4 regions of the Pseudomonas lyxosi genome follow, and region 2 is predicted to be linked to each of the others. Evidence: predicted binding sites of a transcription regulator. Region 2 holds the regulator's gene; each other region holds the start of a gene.

The links. Region 2 encodes sigma-54, which starts transcription at its own class of promoters, with help from an activator protein. Its sites were predicted from a motif close to ANTGGCATNNANNTTGCTNT; they were not measured.
Positions count from the first base shown of each region.
Region 1: glnA (glutamate--ammonia ligase) is a predicted target of sigma-54. The motif match lies at 1,463-1,482, and genes of this name have one in related genera.
Region 3: glnK (P-II family nitrogen regulator) is a predicted target of sigma-54. The motif match lies at 1,548-1,567, and genes of this name have one in related genera.
Region 4: ACMXYI_RS02440 (pilin) is a predicted target of sigma-54. The motif match lies at 1,689-1,708, and genes of this name have one in related genera.

Region 1 covers NZ_CP180481.1:1,813,165-1,816,361, reverse strand. Annotated here, with positions in the region: gene thiI (tRNA uracil 4-sulfurtransferase ThiI) at 1-1,248, opposite strand, end outside; gene glnA (glutamate--ammonia ligase) at 1,579-2,985, shown strand; gene ACMXYI_RS08565 (hypothetical protein) at 3,132-3,197, shown strand, end outside.
Region 2 covers NZ_CP180481.1:2,436,788-2,439,984, reverse strand. Annotated here, with positions in the region: gene lptA (lipopolysaccharide transport periplasmic protein LptA) at 1-107, shown strand, start outside; gene lptB (LPS export ABC transporter ATP-binding protein) at 107-832, shown strand; gene ACMXYI_RS11250 (RNA polymerase factor sigma-54) at 1,017-2,510, shown strand; gene hpf (ribosome hibernation-promoting factor, HPF/YfiA family) at 2,585-2,893, shown strand; gene ptsN (PTS IIA-like nitrogen regulatory protein PtsN) at 2,906-3,197, shown strand, end outside.
Region 3 covers NZ_CP180481.1:1,259,892-1,263,088, forward strand. Annotated here, with positions in the region: gene ACMXYI_RS06000 (ammonium transporter) at 1-967, opposite strand, end outside; gene glnK (P-II family nitrogen regulator) at 1,003-1,341, opposite strand; gene ACMXYI_RS06010 (accessory factor UbiK family protein) at 1,760-2,020, shown strand; gene ACMXYI_RS06015 (BRO-N domain-containing protein) at 2,434-2,961, shown strand; gene ACMXYI_RS06020 (HigA family addiction module antitoxin) at 2,958-3,197, opposite strand, start outside.
Region 4 covers NZ_CP180481.1:509,654-512,850, reverse strand. Annotated here, with positions in the region: gene pilB (type IV-A pilus assembly ATPase PilB) at 1-1,529, opposite strand, end outside; gene ACMXYI_RS02440 (pilin) at 1,755-2,159, shown strand; gene ACMXYI_RS02435 (BON domain-containing protein) at 2,473-2,826, shown strand; gene ACMXYI_RS02430 (DUF2845 domain-containing protein) at 2,999-3,197, opposite strand, start outside.

The DNA.
Region 1 (3,197 bases), 620 kb from region 2:
ATGACGGATGTCGATGACGATCTGACCAGCCAGCGCTTCACTGACTTCTTCGATCTGCAAGTCCTGGCCCAATTCGTCGATCACGCGATCGATCGGCACCAGTTTGGCGTTCTCGAGCGCACGCTCAAGTACTGCCATGTCGAACTGTTGTTCTTCGTACTCCACGCGTGGACGCTTGGCGTGGGTCTTGGGGTTCACCGAGATGACCCCGCAGTATTCCGGCATGTGCTTGGCGAAGTCGGCAGTACCGATTTCGTTGGCCAGGTCGATGATGTCCTGCTTGTGACTGGCGATCAGCGGACGCAAGACCAGCTTGTCGGTCACGCAGTCGATCACGGACAGGTTCGGCAGCGTCTGGCTCGACACCTGGGAAATCGCTTCGCCGGTGACCAGCGCATCGATCTCCAGCCGATCGGCAATACGGGAAGCAGCGCGCAACATCATACGCTTCAAAACTACGCCCATATGACTGTTATCGACTTTCCCGAGAATTTCTCCCAGTACTTCCTCGAACGGCACACTCACAAATAACACGCGTTGGGAGCTGCCGTACTTCTTCCAGATGAAGTGCGCGACTTCCATGACGCCCAGTTCATGGGCTCGTCCGCCCAGATTGAAGAAGCAGAAATGGCTCATCAGCCCGCGGCGCATGATCTGGTAAGCGGCGACGGTGGAATCGAAGCCGCCGGACATCAGCACAAGTGTCTGTTCCAGGGCACCCAGCGGATAACCGCCGATGCTGTTGTGCTGGCCGTGGATCACGAACAACCGTTTGTCGCGAATTTCGAGGCGAACTTCGATTTCCGGCTCTTTCAGCGAGATTCCGGCGGCGCCGCACTGACGACGCAGTTGGCTGCCGACGTATTTCTCGACGTCCATCGAGCTGAATTCATGTTTGCCGGCACGCTTGCAGCGCACCGAAAAAATCTTCCCGGCCAACGCATCACCGAAGTGCTGCTTGCACTTGGCGACGATGTCGTCGAAGTCGCCCAACGGGTATTCGTCGACCTGCAGGAAATGCGCGATGCCCGGCATGCAGCTCAGGCGCTCGGTCATCTCCTTCAGGGCTTTGGGCTCGCTGACGCGGGTTTCCAGCTCGAGATTGTCCCACACACCGTTCACCACCACAGCCGGGTCCAGGTCGCGGAGCACGGTACGGATGTTTTTGGCCAACTGGCGGATGAAACGCATCCGTACCGGGCGGCTCTTGATGGTGATCTCGGGGAAGACTTTTACGATTAGTTTCATGAAAACAGCGCGCGCTGGGCCAGCCGAAAAAGGGGGGCGCGGATTATAGCGGAAATTGCTCAAGGTTTAACCAGTTAATGTGCAGAAGGTTTTGCACGCACCAAAACGGGTCATTTGTTGGATTTGACGCTACATTAGGGGGCGCTATTTCCAGCTTTGCTCCGCTTTGCACCTTTATAAGCGTGAAATTGGGGCAAAAAACCCATGGTGGGGCACTGGCATGCAATTTGCTCCCTTGTGAGGCAGGTTGCCTTGGCAGAGTATTCGCGCCGGCATCACCCACATTCTAAGGGCATCCACTACTAAGCCCGAAGCCACCCGGAGGACACTATGTCGAAGTCGGTTCAACTCATCAAAGATCATGACGTCAAGTGGATTGATCTGCGCTTCACTGACACCAAAGGCACTCAGCACCACGTGACCATGCCGGCTCGCGACGCGCTGGATGAAGCTTTCTTCGAAGAAGGCAAAATGTTCGACGGTTCCTCCATCGCTGGCTGGAAAGGCATCGAAGCTTCCGACATGATCCTGATGCCGGACGACAGCACTGCCGTTCTCGACCCGTTCACCGAAGAGCCAACCCTGATCCTGGTTTGCGACGTGATCGAGCCTTCGACCATGCAAGGCTACGACCGTGACCCACGTGCGATCGCCAAGCGTGCCGAGGAATACCTGAAGTCGACCGGTATCGGCGACACCGTATTTGTTGGTCCAGAGCCTGAGTTCTTCATCTTCGACGAAGTGAAGTTCAAGTCTGACATCTCCGGTTCGATGTTCAAAATCCACTCCGAACAAGGTTCGTGGATGTCCGACCAGGACGTGGAAGGCGGCAACAAAGGCCACCGTCCAGGCGTCAAAGGCGGCTACTTCCCGGTTCCGCCGTTCGACCACGACCACGAAATCCGTACCTCCATGTGCAACGCCATGGAAGAAATGGGCCTGGTCATCGAAGTTCACCACCACGAAGTGGCAACTGCTGGCCAGAACGAAATCGGTGTGAAGTTCAACACCCTGGTGGCCAAGGCTGACGAAGTTCAGACCCTGAAGTACTGCGTACACAACGTTGCTGATGCATACGGCCGTACCGCGACCTTCATGCCTAAGCCTCTGTACGGCGACAACGGTTCGGGTATGCACGTTCACCTGTCCATCGCCAAAGATGGCAAGAACACCTTCGCTGGCGAAGGCTATGCCGGCCTGTCCGACACCGCTCTGTACTTCATCGGCGGCATCATCAAGCACGGTAAAGCACTGAACGGCTTCACCAACCCGTCGACCAACTCCTACAAGCGTCTGGTCCCAGGTTTCGAAGCTCCGGTAATGCTGGCCTACTCGGCTCGCAACCGTTCCGCTTCGATCCGTATTCCTTACGTGTCCAGCCCTCGCGCTCGCCGTATCGAAGCTCGCTTCCCGGATCCAGCAGCCAACCCGTACCTGGCCTTCGCTGCCCTGGTAATGGCCGGTCTGGACGGTATCCAGAACAAGATCCACCCTGGCGATGCTGCTGACAAAAACCTGTATGACCTGCCGCCTGAAGAGGCGAAAGAGATCCCACAAGTTTGCGGCAGCCTGAAAGAAGCCCTGGAAGAGCTGGACAAAGGTCGTGCGTTCCTGACCAAAGGCGGCGTATTCAGCGACGACTTCATCGACGCTTACATCGCCCTGAAAAGCGAAGAAGAAATCAAAGTACGTACCTTCGTACACCCACTGGAATACGAGCTGTACTACAGCTGCTGATCCGGTAGCGCCTGCGCAAGCGGCGTGACAAAAAAGAGGCCTCCTTCGGGAGGCCTTTTTTGTGGGCGCTCGTTTCCCCCGGACACACATCCATGGATAATCCGCCGCTCTCGCGCCCTGCCCGGCGCCTTGACGAAAGGATTCGTATGAAGTGGTTGTGGTTACTCGCCCTGATGGCTGGCTTTGGCTGCACGACCGTCAACGCGGCGCCG
Region 2 (3,197 bases):
TTGCGAGCGCCGGTCGCGCGACGGGCAACAAGGTCACCGAGTCGCGTCCGCGCATCGACATGGTGATCCAGCCGAAGAAGAAAACCGACGAGCAAAAGGCCCAGTAATGGCAACTCTGAAAGCTCAGCATCTGGCCAAGAGCTACAAGAGCCGCCAGGTCGTGCGTGACGTCAGCCTGTCGATCGACAGCGGTCAGATCGTCGGCCTGCTGGGTCCCAACGGCGCCGGCAAGACCACCTGCTTTTACATGATTGTCGGCCTGGTACAGGCCGATCAGGGCCGCGTACTGATTGACGACCTGGATGTCAGCCACCAGCCTATGCACGGTCGTGCGAAGGCCGGTATCGGCTATCTTCCGCAAGAAGCATCGATCTTCCGCAAACTCTCGGTAGCCGACAACATCATGGCGATCCTCGAGACCCGCAAGGAACTCGACAAGGCCGATCGTCGCAAAGAGCTGGAAAGCCTGCTGCAGGAATTCCACATCAGCCATATCCGCGACAACCTCGGGATGAGTCTGTCCGGTGGTGAACGCCGCCGTGTGGAAATCGCCCGGGCACTGGCCACCAATCCGAAATTCATCCTGCTCGACGAACCGTTCGCCGGCGTGGACCCGATTTCGGTGGGCGACATCAAACAGATCATCTATCACCTCAAGGCCAAGGGCATTGGCGTGCTGATCACTGACCACAACGTCCGTGAAACCCTGGATATCTGCGAAACCGCCTACATCGTCAACGATGGCCAACTGATCGCCGAAGGTGACTCTGCCACCATCCTGGCCAACGACCTGGTCAAGGAAGTGTATCTGGGCCATGAGTTCCGCCTGTAAGCACTGAGGTGTCTGGCTGGTTGCCCGAGCGCTTGTCTCGATAAAAAATCAACATTTTTTTATTGTTACAGCGCTCTAGGCAAACGCTGCAGTTTCGGGCATATAATTTGCTTATGTTTGGCGCTCCGGCGCCCTGTAGTGGATGGCGCATGTGCGCCGGCGAATAAGGTGTTAAGCCCCTGCCATGAAACCATCGCTAGTCTTGAGAATGGGCCAGCAGCTGACGATGACACCGCAGCTGCAACAGGCCATCCGCCTGCTCCAATTGTCGACCCTGGACCTGCAACAGGAAATCCAGGAGGCCCTGGAGTCCAATCCGATGCTCGAACGCCAGGAAGAAGGCGACGACTTCGATAACGCCGACCCCTTGGCCGACAAAGCCGAACAGCAACCCAACGTAGACATTCAGGAACCCTCCTACCAGGAAACCGCCCCGACGGTTGATAACCTCGAGGAAGGCGACTGGAACGAACGCATCCCCAACGAACTGCCCGTCGATACCGCGTGGGAAGACGTCTACCAGACCAGCGCCAGCAGCCTGCCGAGCAACGATGACGACGAGTGGGACTTCACCACCCGGACATCGGCCGGCGAAAGCCTGCAAAGCCACCTGCTGTGGCAACTGAACCTGGCCCCGATGTCCGACACCGATCGCCTGATCGCCGTGACCCTGATCGACTGCATCAACAATCAGGGCTACCTGGACGAAACCCTCGAGGAGATTCTCGAAGCGTTCGACCCGGAACTGGACATCGAACTGGACGAAATCGAAGCCGTCCTGCACCGCATCCAGCAATTCGAACCCGCTGGTATCGGCGCCCGCAACCTGGGCGAATGCCTGCTGCTGCAATTGCGCCAGTTGCCCGCCAAGACGCCTTGGCTGGTCGAGGCCAAACGCCTGGTCACCGATTACATCGACCTGCTTGGCAGCCGCGATTACAGCCAGCTGATGCGTCGCATGAAGCTCAAGGAAGATGAACTGCGCCAGGTGATTGAACTGGTGCAGAGCCTCAACCCGCGCCCAGGCTCGCAAATCGAGTCCAGCGAAGCCGAATACGTCGTTCCCGACGTGATCGTACGCAAGGACAACGAACGCTGGCTGGTGGAACTGAACCAGGAATCCGTGCCACGACTGCGAGTCAACGCTCAATACGCCGGTTTCGTGCGCCGCGCCGATACCAGCGCCGACAACACCTTCATGCGCAATCAGTTGCAAGAAGCCCGCTGGTTCATCAAGAGCCTGCAAAGCCGCAACGAAACCCTGATGAAAGTAGCCACTCAGATCGTCGAGCATCAGCGCGGCTTTCTTGAATACGGCGACGAAGCCATGAAACCGCTGGTCCTGCATGACATCGCCGAAGCGGTGGGCATGCACGAGTCGACGATTTCACGGGTGACCACGCAGAAATTCATGCATACCCCACGGGGCATATATGAACTGAAATACTTTTTCTCCAGCCACGTCAGCACCTCCGAGGGCGGTGAATGCTCGTCCACGGCGATCCGCGCGATCATCAAAAAACTGGTTGCCGCGGAAAATCAGAAAAAGCCGTTGAGTGACAGCAAGATCGCTGGTTTACTGGAGGCACAAGGCATTCAGGTGGCTCGCCGCACCGTCGCCAAGTACCGCGAATCCCTCGGGATCGCGCCTTCGAGCGAACGCAAGCGGTTGATGTAGAGCCACGCCACAGCGTTCCAGTGGCAGGCATTTCTGCCTGCCGCTTTATGCACTGGCAACGAAGGAGAAGCTGTATGCAAGTCAACATCAGTGGACACCAACTGGAAGTGACCGAACCTCTTCGCACCTACATCGGCGAAAAACTCGAACGATTAGAGAGGCATTTCGACAAGATCACCAACGTGCAGGTCACGATGACGGTCGAAAAGCTCAAGCAGAAAATCGAAGCCACGCTGCATATTCCCGGCAATGAAGTGGTCGCAAACGCGGAGCATACCGATATGTACGCGGCGATCGACGCACTGACCGACAAGCTGGATAAACAACTCAAAAAGCATAAGGAAAAGACCCAAAGCCTCCTCCAGGGCGCGACCGGTCGTTAACACTCCCAACCCATGATCCGACTTGAAAGCATCCTGACCCCCGGCCGTTCCCTCGTGAACGTGCCGGGCGGCAGTAAAAAGAAAGCCCTCGAGCAAATTGCCAACCTTATCCACAAAGAAGTGCCGGATCTGGAGATGCAAGATGTCTTCGAGGCTCTGATTGCCCGTGAAAAACTCGGCTCAACCGGTTTTGGCAACGGCATCGCCATTCCCCACTGCCGCCTGAAGGGCTGCACCTCGCCCATCAGCGCCCTGATGCACCTTGATGCACCTATTGATTTCGACGCCATCGACGGCGCTCCGG
Region 3 (3,197 bases), 1.2 Mb from region 2:
TCGGGCCCACGGTGCCAGCGGCTGGGGTGATTGCAACCAGACCGGCCACGACACCCGAAGCGATACCCAGGGCACTTGGTTTGCCGTGAGTGATCCACTCGGCGAACATCCAGCCCAGTGCCGCGGCGGCGGTTGCGATCTGGGTCACCAGCATCGCCATACCGGCAGTGCCGTTGGCCGCTGCGGCGGAGCCGGCGTTGAAGCCGAACCAGCCAACCCACAGCATGGCAGCGCCCATCAAGGTGTAACCGAGGTTGTGCGGCGCCATCGGGGTGGTCGGAAAGCCTTTGCGTTTGCCCAGTACCAGGCAGGCAATCAGACCGGCCACACCGGCGTTGATGTGCACCACGGTGCCGCCGGCGAAGTCCAGCACGCCCCAGTCCCACAACAGGCCGCCGTTACCGGACCAGACCATGTGCGCAATCGGTGCATAAACCAGGGTGAACCAGACGCCCATGAAGATCAGCATGGCGGAGAACTTCATCCGCTCGGCAAAGGCACCGACGATCAGCGCAGGGGTGATGATGGCGAACGTCATCTGGAAGGTGACGAACACCGCCTCAGGGAACAGCGCCGCGGGACCGGTCAAGCTCGATGGCGTGACACCGGCGAGGAAAGCCTTGCCCATGCCACCGAAGAACGAGTTGAAGTTGATGACGCCCTGTTCCATGCCGGTGGTGTCGAACGCAATGCTGTAGCCATAAATGACCCACAGGATGCTGATCAGGCCGGTAATGGCGAAGCACTGCATCATCACGGAAAGAATGTTTTTGGAACGAACCATGCCGCCGTAGAACAGCGCGAGGCCGGGAATGGTCATGAACAGCACGAGGGCTGTCGAGGTCATCATCCAGGCGGTGTCGCCGGAGTTGAGGACTGGGGCTGCCACTTCGTCTGCCGCCATAGCCAGGCCGGGCATTACGAGGGACAACAGGGCTCCTAGCCCTGCGAATTTACGCAGAGTCATATTGTTTTCTCCTGGGGCGTTGGGTTTGTGGCGGCTTAGATTGCGTCGGTATCGGTTTCGCCGGTACGGATGCGAATCGCCTGTTCCAGATTGACCACGAAGATCTTGCCGTCACCGATTTTACCGGTGTTGGCCGCCTTGGTTATCGCCTCGATAACCCGGTCAAGATCCTTGTCGTCAATGGCGACATCGATCTTCACCTTTGGCAGGAAATCGACCACGTATTCCGCGCCGCGATACAGCTCGGTGTGACCCTTCTGCCGGCCGAAGCCTTTGACTTCAGTAACGGTAATGCCCTGCACGCCGATCTCGGACAGCGACTCGCGTACATCGTCCAGTTTGAACGGCTTGATGATGGCAGTGACTAGCTTCATGAAAACTCTCTCCCGAATTGGTGGACTTGCCCCAGGAAAACAAACCCGACTCAAGTCTAAGCGCAGTGCCTGGCTTTGTAACGCACCGTCGGCCTTACCTGCCCGTCCGACGCCTGCTAACCACTCCGCACGAAACACTTCCCCCGTTCCGCTTGGCGCACTGCATTCGTCACAGCGACTGTATCAGTGCATGGGTTACTACTGACTAAGCAGAAAGCTTGCCATCTCGCCAAAACCCCCTGATTTCAAGCCTTTGGTCGCTGCCGCAAGCAGCTTCACGCAAATGGCCCAACGGATACGCACAACAACAGTGCGCGGCCGTCCATCCCCATGCGCGAAAAGCGTGCACCCCTGACTACGAGATTGACTATAGACACTGCGTGATACACTGCCCGCCATTGTAGACAGGACATTTCCCATGCTCGCGCCCAAAGACTTCCTCGATGCCCTGAGCGGCACCGCCTCCCGCCTCTTCAGCGGCGACACCCCACTGCCGAAAAGCGAAATCGAAAGCCAGTTTAAAGCGCTGCTGCAGAGCGGCTTCAGCAAGCTGGACCTGGTGAGTCGTGAAGAGTTTGATAGCCAGATGGTTGTGCTGGCCCGGACGCGGGCTCGGTTGGAGAGTCTTGAGGCGAAGGTGGCGGAGCTGGAAGCGAAGCTGAATCCCCCAACCGAATAACACTGCAAATCCCTGTGGGAGCGGGCTTGCCCGCGAATAAGGTCACCTCGGTCCTCCAGCCATCCCACACTGGACAGACCACCCTTGTAGGAGCTGCCGAAGGCTGCGATCTCCTGATCTGCCGCCCCGCCACCATCTCGGCAACGTCCTACAAAGATCACCACCGCCGTCCGATAGCGTCGCAAAGCCCAGGTTCCTAAGCTCATCCTCAGCTGAATTATTCAGCGCTGGGTTTGGCGACCTGGAAGCTTAAGGCGCACGACGACCATCTCTCGAGTCATGGCGGCTGTGCGTGGGAGGTCTTCGGATCTGCCGGGTTCCTTTTGCTCCGGTTCGCCAACCCGCGTACAGCTGCCACCCCAATCGTTTGGCGACGATTGACGGCAGCCCCTTTAGCAAAAGGAGCTGTATCAATGAATAGCGATGACGCTTATCTGTCCCCCCACGTCTTCACCCGCCACAAACTCCACCTCCACGCCCTCCTCCTCGAAAACCAGGCCTGGTTCAGCGCCCGAGACCTAGGCCGTCTGCTTCGCCTCTACCTCGACGAACGCGCCGTCCGCAAACTCGACCCCGATCAACATCAGTCCGCGCGAGTCCTCACCCACGGCACCATCGAAAACACCCTGCTAATCAGCGAGTCCGGCGTCTACGCCCTACTCGTCTACCACTACTGCCCCGAATACCGAGGCCTGCGCGAATGGCTGACCCACGACGTAGTGCCAGCCCTCAGAGATGCCCAACAACCGACGTCAAGCGAACGCCCGATACTGAGCCTGCTGAACTGGCCGGAGATGTCGCTGAGTTTGCTGCACTGGAATAACCAGCCGTGGATTCGGTTGCAGGATGTTCCGCACATGCTTGCGGAAGGGAAACGGCCACAGCGTTCGGAGAGTGCGCCCTGGTGGAAGCGTGCTTCGCGGATGCTGCAATCGCTTTAGGTGGCCAAAGCGCGACCACGTTCGATTTCGGCTTTACGCAGATCGTAAGTCGATTGCAGGTTCAGCCAGAATTCGGGCGTGGTGTTCAGGTAGCCAGATAGCTTCTCCGCTAGATCAGCACTGACACAACGCTGTTGCATCACGATTTCGTTGACCACATTTAACGGTTCGTTCAACGAATGGGCGAAAGCCGACTCTGAAATGCCCAACTGTTCAAGAAACTCCTCCTGAAGAAT
Region 4 (3,197 bases), 1.9 Mb from region 2:
ACTTCATAAATCCCTACTCGCCCTTTGTAACCGTTGTTGCAGTGATCGCAACCGACTGGCTCATAGATCGTGAATGAGCCGATCCGTTCCTCGGGGAAGCCTTCCTTGAGCAGCGCCTCCCGGGGAATCTCGATGGGTTTCTTGCAATGGCTGCATAGCTTGCGCGCCAGGCGCTGGGCGATGATCAGGCTGACCGAGGTAGCAATGTTGAACCCCTGGATGCCCATGTTGTGCAGGCGTGTCAGGGTTTCGGCGGCGCTGTTGGTGTGCAGGGTCGACAGCACCAGGTGCCCGGTCTGGGCAGCCTTGATGGCTATTTCTGCGGTTTCGAGGTCACGAATCTCGCCAACCATGATTACGTCCGGGTCCTGACGCAGGAACGAGCGCAGCGCCTGGGCAAAGCCCAGTCCCTGCTTGGGATTGACGTTGACCTGGTTGATGCCTTCCATGTTGATCTCTACCGGGTCTTCGGCGGTGGAGATGTTGATGTCCACGGTGTTGAGGATATTCAGACCGGTGTAGAGCGACACGGTCTTGCCCGAGCCGGTGGGGCCTGTCACCAGAATCATCCCCTGTGGCTGCTTGAGGGCGGCCATGTACAGGTCTTTCTGGTCCTGCTCGTAACCGAGGGCATCGATGCCCATTTGTGCGCTGGACGGGTCGAGGATCCGGATCACCACTTTCTCGCCCCACAGGGTCGGCAGGGTGTTGACCCGGAAGTCGATGGACTTGCTCTTGGACAGGCGCATCTTGATCCGCCCGTCCTGTGGTTTGCGTCGCTCGGATATGTCGAGACTGGCCATGACTTTCAGTCGCGAGGCGATGCGGTTGGCCAGTTGAATCGGCGGCTTGGCGACTTCACGCAGCATGCCGTCGGTGCGCATCCGCACGCGGTAGGTTTTTTCGTAGGGCTCGAAATGCAGGTCGGAAGAGCCGCTCTTGATCGCGTCGAGCAACATCTTGTGGACGAAGCGCACCACGGGTGCGTCGTCGGCGTCTTGTCCGCCAATGGAATCCTGCTTGTTGTCATCGATCGACTCGATGTCCACACCATCAAGGTCGACATCGGCCATGTCTTCCAGGCCGGTGCTATGGCTATCGAAGAATTTTTCGATGGCGTCGCTGAGCTTGTCGTCCTCCACGAGGATGGCTTCGGTATTCAGCCCGGTGCTGAACTGGATGTCATTGATGGCTTGCTGATTGGTCGGGTCGGAAACGCCCACGAACAACTTGTTGCCGCGTCGCCAGAGGGGCAGGGCGTGGTGTTGGCGGATCAGTTTCTCGCTGACCAGACCCTTGGGTTGGGTTTCCTTGTCCAGGCAGTTGAGATCAAGCAGTGCCATGCCGAAATGTTCTGACGCGATCTCGGCGACCTGGCGGCTTTTCACCAGTTTGTTCTGAACCAGGTAACTGACCAGGGGGATTCGATTGTGTTGGGCTTGCTGATACGCCTGTTGCGCGCTTTTGTCAGTGAGCAGTTCGGCCAGGACCAATTGCTTGGCCAGACCACTAAGGGCGATGTCATTCATTGGGATACCGGACGCAGACAGTTCATGACTTATAGCCTAGTCAAGCTGAGGAACCAAACCAGCACTGCTCAGGTGACAAAAAGTGTCAGATAGTGCGGATCCTGGGGGTAGGAAACGGCTTTGTGTCCATCGCACGCCCCGCCAACACGGGGCGTAGGGCTTGGCATGGGCTGTGCTGCGGCTAGTTCAGATCATGAGATTTCGACTCATGCATGGAGCTTGTCTATGAATACTCAGAAAGGTTTTACGCTTATCGAGCTGCTGATCGTGGTGGCGATCATCGGGATTCTGGCGACGTTTGCCATACCGGCGTACTCGAAGTATCAGGCGCGGGCGAAGATGACGGCGGGTGCAGCCGAAATTTCGGCGCTCAAGGTGAATTTTGAGGACGCGGTCAACTCGGGTACTGCGGCCCCGACTGTAGCCACTTTTGCTCCGAATGCTGGCGCTTCGCAGAATTGCACGATCACTGCCGTTGCTGGCGGTGCAGGCATTCTTTGCACAGTGAAAAGCCCGCCAGCGGTTATTGCTGGCGCGACTGTGACACTGACTCGAGACGCCACTAATGGTTGGTCATGCGCCACGAGCGTCGGTGCCGATTTCGCGCCAGCAGGTTGCACGCACCCGTAATTTGTAACGCGGTTAAAGCGGTTTGAAGTGCCTCTGTCGACAGACAGGGGCATTTTTTTAAGTGCGTATCAGGCTCGAGTACAAAAACCCCGATAATTCATGGCCTTAGGCCCAGGCCCAAAACCCGCAACTTGCATGTTGAAAAAATCAAAGTCATGCAATTTGCATGATTCCGAAAATTAGCCGTTTTCATAACGTATTGATTTATATAGATTTATTGTCTGTCTCTAACTTGGCACAACGTTCGCAATATCTCCAGTAACCCTGCTGACAAGACACGCAGCAGACTTTATGAAAAACAGGAGTTACTCGTATGAAGAAGTTCGCTATCGCTGCCGCTACTGCTACCGCGCTGACCCTGACCATGGCCAACGCTGCATTTGCTCAAACCCAGGCTACCCAGGCGCCCATGGTTCTGGCCGCCGGTGAAGTGACCGAAGCTAAAGAAGCTACTTCCGATACCTGGATCACTACCAAAGTCAAAGCAGACCTGGTGACTGAAAAAGGCATTCCTGGTACCGACATTAAAGTTGAAACCAACAAAGGCGTTGTGTCCCTGTCGTCCACCGTTGCGGTGACCGACGCTCAGAAAACCACCGCAGTGGCCATCGCCAAGAAAATCAAAGGCGTCAAAGCGGTCTCCGCTGACGGCCTGAAAGCCGAGTAAGGCAAGACTTCTCGCCTGGACTGGGAGAAGGCGCGACAGGCGGGCCGAGCTATACGTCTGCCGCATCTGGAGAGTTCATGCGAAGGCCATAAGGATGTGGCCATTACAGGCCCCGGCATTCGTGTCGGGGCCTGTTCTATTTGTGAGCGACGCAAAACCAAATGTGGTGTACTTAATTGCCGCGCTTGCTGGTGATCTGCTTCAAACGATTGCCTTCAAAACGCAGGTACTGGTACATCCCGCCGTTGGGCCCGTAGGTCCATTCCTCGACTTGAAATTCTTCCCGGCGGTTAGCGCTGCGCTTGTAGCCCAACAGATCACGGCTGACCGGTTCACCGCATTTCTGCAGCACTTCGCTGGACCTGTCCCCG